Regions from separate parts of the Kitasatospora sp. NPDC054768 genome, predicted to be linked through region 1. Evidence: predicted binding sites of a transcription regulator. Region 1 holds the regulator's gene; the other holds the start of a gene.

What was found. The regulator HspR, encoded in region 1, represses chaperone genes until heat shock. The targets are predictions, from matches to a motif close to TTGAGNNNNNNNNNCTCAA.
Region 2: the regulator HspR is predicted to act here: its motif matches at 2,033-2,051, upstream of lon (endopeptidase La).

The regions. Positions count from the first base shown of each region.
Region 1 is NZ_JBSHBN010000073.1:1,454-4,655, forward strand. Features, by position in the region: gene ACWGKU_RS21840 (hypothetical protein) at 1-903, opposite strand, end outside; gene ACWGKU_RS21845 (heat shock protein transcriptional repressor HspR) at 1,081-1,611, opposite strand; gene dnaJ (molecular chaperone DnaJ) at 1,628-2,794, opposite strand; gene grpE (nucleotide exchange factor GrpE) at 2,941-3,202, opposite strand, start outside.
Region 2 is NZ_JBSHBN010000176.1:13,583-16,784, reverse strand. Features, by position in the region: gene ACWGKU_RS34945 (response regulator transcription factor) at 1-541, opposite strand, end outside; gene ACWGKU_RS34940 (rhomboid-like protein) at 1,159-1,869, shown strand; gene lon (endopeptidase La) at 2,074-3,202, shown strand, end outside.

The DNA of each region.
Region 1 (3,202 bases):
TATATGTCTGGCCAGTGTCCGCTCGCTAATTCCAAGGCGTCGCGCGATAACTCGGTGATTGGTTCCTTCGAGCATCTGGTCAATGATCGTCTGACGCAGGCGTGACACGACCTGCTGCGGCACTGTGCGGTCGCCCTCGAATTCCAGGGCCCGGCTCCAGTACTGCTCGAAGACCTCATTGGCAAGATAGTCGACGACGGCCGGGTCGTAGATGAAGGCCGCGAGGCTCATGTCATCGTCGATCGGGATCACCGCCACGCGCCGGTCCATCACTATGAGCCGCGTATAGGGCTCGTCAAGAGTGCGGTACTGGCCGCCGGCTTGGGCGAGTGTGGCGACGTAATCCCTGGTCGGCTGGTGGTATCGGGTGCTGGCGTGGTAGATCGTCCGCATCTTCGTCCCACTGCGGAGCGTCTCAAGATCGTATGCGATCATTCCGGCGAGAAGATCCGGCTGCCGGGGGCCGCCAGGTTGGAGCGCCAGGGCCTCCTCGAACCCGGAACCCCTGAACTGCTCCAGCCGCTGCCGAATGAGCGCCTTCCCCCGTACATGCTCTATGGATCCTCCGGACCGCTTCGGGGTGTGGAATTCCCGGGCCAGATCCTGCAGTTCGGAGGGGAGCGATACGGCGCGTGACAGGAGTTCCAGTGCCTGACGTTGCCACGAATGGCTGAGGCTTGTCGAGAGCTGCGCGGGGTCGGCGGCCACGAAAACATTCGGATCATCACTGTCGGGTATGAGAAGGCCGATCCTCACCAGCTCGTCCCGCGCGGGATCATCCTGGTCGACATCGGAGTCCAACGGCAGTTTGCCGTCTCCTCGGATGACGGCGAGATATAGCTCTCGTGCTTCTGGCGAGAGGATGGTCAAGCTGGCGGCAAGGGGTTGCTCTCGTCCACTCATTCGCGACTCCTTGCCGTTACCGTGCTACCTGCGTCCCATCAGCGCTGGTGCTGAACGAGTTTTAGCATGCCAGATCTGGTGAGTCCCCCGGAGAGGGAATACGACCGCACTCTCTCACCGCACGGCAGCCGCCGGCACCCCCCGAGAGGAGGGGCCGGCGGCCGGTGGGTGCTTCGGTCAGCGCTTGGGGCGCCAGACGACGAGGGCGCTGGACTGCGGGGTGGGGGGCTGGTACGGGACGAGGTCGCGCCGGTAGGACGCGTGGACGGCGGCCTCGCGCTGCTGGAGGGCGGTGGCGGCGCCCTCCAGGGAGTCGACCAGTTCCGCGACCCGGGACCGCAGGGCGGTGACCTGGTTCTCCAGCTCGATGATCCGCTTGATGCCCGCCAGGTTGATGCCCTCGTCCTGGGAGAGCCGCTGGACCTCGCGCAGCTGCTGGATGTCGCGCGCGGAGTAGCGGCGGCCGCGGCCGGCGGTGCGGTCGGGGCAGACGAGGCCGAGGCGGTCGTACTGACGCAGGGTCTGCGGGTGCAGACCGGACAGTTCGGCGGCCACGGAGATGACGTACACCGGAGTGTCCTCGGTGAGGACGTACGTCGGCGGGGCCGCGGCGGCGCGGCGGGTGCGGCGGGGGCCGGCACCGGGCAGGCCCTCGCCGAGGCCGGGGCCGATCGGGGTGTCGGGGTCGATCGGGTTCATCGGGGACATCGGGGACATCTGGTCGTCACGCTCCCTTCGCCGCCCGGAACAGGGCGGCGCGCGGATCGTCGGAGGCGGTGGCCTCGCGGTACTGCTCAAGGGCGTTCAGCGCGTCGCCGGTGACGTGCTGGGGCACCACGACCTCGACGGTGACGAGGAGGTCGCCGCGGGTGCCGTCCTTGCGGGTGGCGCCCTTGCCGCGGGCGCGCATGGTGAGGCCGTTGGCGCTGCCCGGGGGCAGCTTGAGCTTCACGGTCGGGCCGTTCAGCGTGGGCACCTCGATGGTGGCGCCGAGCGCGGCTTCGGGGAAGGCCACCGGGACGGTGACGGTGAGGTTGTCGCCCTTGCGGCCGAAGACCGGGTGGGGGTCGACGTGCACGGTCACGTAGAGGTCGCCGGGCTGCCCGCCGCGCTCGCCCTGGGCGCCCTTGCCCTTGAGCCGGATGCGCTGGTCGGCCTGGACGCCGGCCGGGATCCGGACCTGCATGGTGCGGGCCGAGCTGGCCCGGCCGCTGCCGTGGCAGTCGGGGCACGGGTCGTCGACGATCATGCCCCGGCCGCGGCAGTCCTTGCACGGCTCGGAGAGGGCGAAGGCGCCCTGGCCGCGGCTGACGGTGCCCGCGCCGACGCAGGTCGGACAGACCCGCGGGGTGGTGCCGGACTTGGCGCCGGTGCCGTTGCACCCTCGGCAGGGGGCCTGGCTGGTCATCCGCAGCGGGACGGTCGCGCCGTCCACCGCCTCCTCGAAGGAGAGCGTCACCTCGGTCTCGACGTCGGCGCCGCGCCGGGGCTGGGCCTGCCGGGTGCCGCCGCGGTTGAAGAGGCCGCCGAACACGTCGCCGAGGCCGCCGCCGGCCTGGCCGGCGCCGCCCTGGCTGCCGCTGAAGAGGTCGCCGAAGTCGAAGCTGTAGCTGCCGTTGCCACCGGGGCCGCCGCCGGCCCGGAAGCCGCCGTTGGCGAAGAGGCTGCGGGCCTCGTCGTACTCCTTGCGGCGCTTCTCGTCGGAGAGGACGTCGTACGCCTCGGAGATGTCCTTGAACCGCTCCTCGGCCTTGGAGTCACCCTTGTTGGCGTCGGGGTGGAACTCGCGCGCGAGCTTGCGGTAGGTCTTCTTGATCTCGGTGGCGGTGGCGTCCTTGGGCACGCCGAGGACCTTGTAGTAGTCCTTCTCGACAAAGTCCTTGCCACTCATGGCTTCCGCCACCTCCCGATGTCCATCGTCACTGTGCTGTCAACAGCCGGTGAGCAAACGGCTGCTGACAGAGCGCTGCGGAGCCGGCCGCCGTACTGGCCGGCGTACGACTCCGCAGCGCACTGGTTGTCAGCTGTCACAGGTTGTCAGCTGTCCGAGCCACCGTCGGACTTGTCCGCGTCGGCGGACTTCGGCTCGGCGTCCGGGGAGGACGCCTGGCTGCCGGGCTGGGGCTCCGCGACGGCCACCATCGCCGGGCGGATGATCCGCTCGCCGATGCGGTAGCCGGGCTGGAGGATCTGCACGCAGGTGTCCTCGGTGACGTCCGAGGAGTAGCTGTGCATCAGCGCCTCGTGCATGGTCGGGTCGAAGGGCTCGCCCTCCTTGCCGAACTGCTGCAGGCCCAGC
Region 2 (3,202 bases), on a different contig from region 1:
GGTCGAACTCGGTCGGCGTCAGGTGGACGTCGCCCGAGGCCAGCCGGACCCGGCGCTGCACGTGGTCGATCTCCAGCTCGCCGAACCGCAGGCTGCCCAGTGCGGGCGTGCGGGCGGCCTGCTGGGCGCGCTCGACGCGGCGCAGCAGGACGTTGACGCGGGCGGCCAGTTCGCGCATCGAGAACGGCTTGGTCATGTAGTCGTCCGCGCCCACGCCGAGGCCGACCAGCAGGTCCGTCTCGTCGTCGCGGGCGGTCAGCATGAGCACCGGCACCGGGCGCTGGGCCTGGATCCGGCGGCACACCTCCAGCCCGTCGAAGCCGGGCAGCATGATGTCGAGGACCACCAGGTCCGGCTGCCAGGTGTGGAACCCGTCGACCGCGCCGGGGCCGTCGTGGGCCACGGCGACCTTGAAGCCCTCGGCGCCCAGCCGGGCGGCGATCGACTCGGCGATCGTGGGCTCGTCCTCCACCACCAGGACTCTGCGCTGGCTGCTCACAGTGCCACCGGTGTTGTGGTTGTCCTGCTGAATTTCTGTCACGGTCACGCCACCGCCCCCAGGGCTGCGGGCCGGCCACCTGTGGGGATGGCGGGGCTCCGCTCGTAGTCTTGTTCCGTCGTGGACTGTGCCGGGTCCGCCGTCCCGTCGCGCGATCGGGAGCCGAGGACGGATGGTCGGCCGCCCACTTCTCCCGCGCACTTCGCAGCGTACGGACAGCGGATGCTTCCCGGCAGGTGGACCGGACGTTTCCGGCCCGTGGGCCGGCTGTCGGGCCGCCCTCGGACCCACTGCACGAGTGGGCACGGGCCGATACCTTACCCGGCGAATTTTCACTGCGTAACGGTACGTATGCAGTTCAGTTGACGCCAAGTCGCCGGTCAGAGGCCCTGCTGCCGCGTTGCGGGGGAGAAGGTCTGGACCAATGTCGGGAATCCCGCCGTCCGCTACGGCGGTGTTCTTCACGGGCTTTTCCCAGGTGCCTCTCAGAACCTCGACGTACCGTGGCCACGACAACACCCGACCGGGCGGAACCCGCGGCGCGCGCCGGTACGTTGGGCCCGGGCGGGGAGCCGGTGGCTGCGGCGTGGAGCGGAGGCGGCATGGCGGGACTCGGACGGAGTGCCGACGGGTGCGGAGGCGCGGGAGCGCCCTACGGAATGCTCCGCCTCGGGCTGCGCACCGGCGTCCTCCAGTGGCTGCTGGAGCGGGTGCCGACACCCCGGAGCACGCCCTTCACGCTCGGGTACCTCGCCGTCGTGGGCGCCACCACGACCTTCGCCGGGCTCGCCGACCCGGAACTCGTCCAGCGGCTGCAGGAGGCCTCCAGCTCGGACGGGCACAACCTGCTCCAGCATCCTTTGCGTGCTCTTGTGCTGAGCGGATTCTGGGTGGCCGGCGAGGTGTGGATGCCCTACCTGTGGGGATTCGCCCTCACCCTCGCCCCGCTGGAGCGCAGGGTCGGTCCGGCCCGGGCGGCGGCGGTGTTCGCGGTCGGGCACGTCGCGGCCACGCTGCTCTCCCAGGGAGTGGTGATCACCGCGGTGGAGACCGGGCGGATGGCGCCCGAGGCGATGGACCACCTGGACATCGGGGTCAGCTACGGCGTGCTCGCCTGCCTGGGCGCGGTGGCCGGGCTGCTCTCCTGGCGCGGGCGGCTGCTCGCGCTGGGCGGCGCGGGGCTGATGATCGCCCAGCAGATCGCCACCGACAAGGACGTGATCACGGGGGTGGGGCACCCGGCCGCGGTGCTCACCGGGGTCGCGCTGTGGCGCTGGCTGCGCCGGGTCGAGCGGCGCCCGCCCCGGCCGCGTCCGGCCGTCGCGGCGGCCGCCGGCGGTGCGCCCGCGCGGGTGTGGACGGCGCGTTGACGCCGCCGGCCGGCCGGGGCCGTCCGGGCCCCGGGGGCCTCGTGCCGGGATTCCCCGAGGTGCGCCCACCCCTCTCTTGACGGAGTCGGGCGCGGGCTTCCCGGCCCGATGCGTGTTCGCTCACGGCGAACAGAGGGCCGGGAACATCCGGCGGCCGCCAAGCCTTAGTCAGGTCGACTCAAGTTCACTGACTGGGGAGAGATCATGGCATCGACGTCCACACCGCTCACCCTGCCCGTGCTGCCGCTCGACGACGAGGTCGTCCTGCCGGGCATGGTCGTGCCGCTGGACCTGAAGGACGCCGAGGTGCGCGCCGCGGTCGAGGCCGCCCGGGCCGCCGCCACCGGCACCGCCAAGCCGCAGGTCCTGCTGGTCCCGCGGGTGGACGGCTCGTACGCGGCGGCCGGCACCCTGGCCACCGTGGAGCAGGTCGGCCGGCTGGCGGACGGCGATCCGGCGGCGCTGGTGCGCGCCGTGCGCCGGGTCCGGATCGGCGCCGGCACCACCGGCCCCGGCGCCGCCCTCTGGGTGGAGACCACGCCGTTCCGGGAGTCCTCGGTGGGCACTCCGGTGGCCGGCCGGGCCGCCGAGCTGGTCAAGGAGTACAAGGCGCTGTCCACCCAGTGGCTGCGCAAGCGCGGCGCCTGGCAGATCGTCGACCGGGTGGCGCAGATCGAGGGCGTCGGCGAGCTCGCCGACAACATCGGCTACGCGCCCTTCGCCACCGCCGAGCAGAAGCTCAAGGTGCTGCTGGAGGCCGACCAGGTCGCCCGACTGGAGTACGCGCTCACCCTGCTGCGCGACCACCTCGCCGAGGAGGAGGTCAACGACACCATCCGCAAGGACGTCGAGGAGGGCGTGGCCAAGCAGCAGAAGGAGTTCCTGCTCCGCCGCCAGCTGGAGGCCGTCCGCAAGGAACTGGCCGAGCTGAACGGCGAGGCGGCCGACGAGGAGGGCGACTACCGCGCCCGGGTCGAGGCCGCCGACCTGCCCGAGAAGGTCCGCGAGGCCGCGCTCAAGGAGGTCGACAAGCTGGAGCGCTCCTCCGACCAGTCGCCCGAGGGCTCCTGGATCCGGACCTGGCTGGACACCGTCCTGGAACTGCCCTGGAGCGAGCGCACCGAGGACGAGTACGACATCGCCGGCGCCCGCGCGGTGCTGGACGCCGACCACACGGGCCTCGACGACGTGAAGGACCGCATCGTCGAGTACCTGGCCGTCCGCAAGCGCCGGGCCGACCAGGGGCTCGGGCCGGTCGGCGGCCCGCGGGACGGGCAGCGCGGAGCGCTTCCCACGAGCGGTACCGGTGGGCGACGGGCGGGCGGCGCGGTGC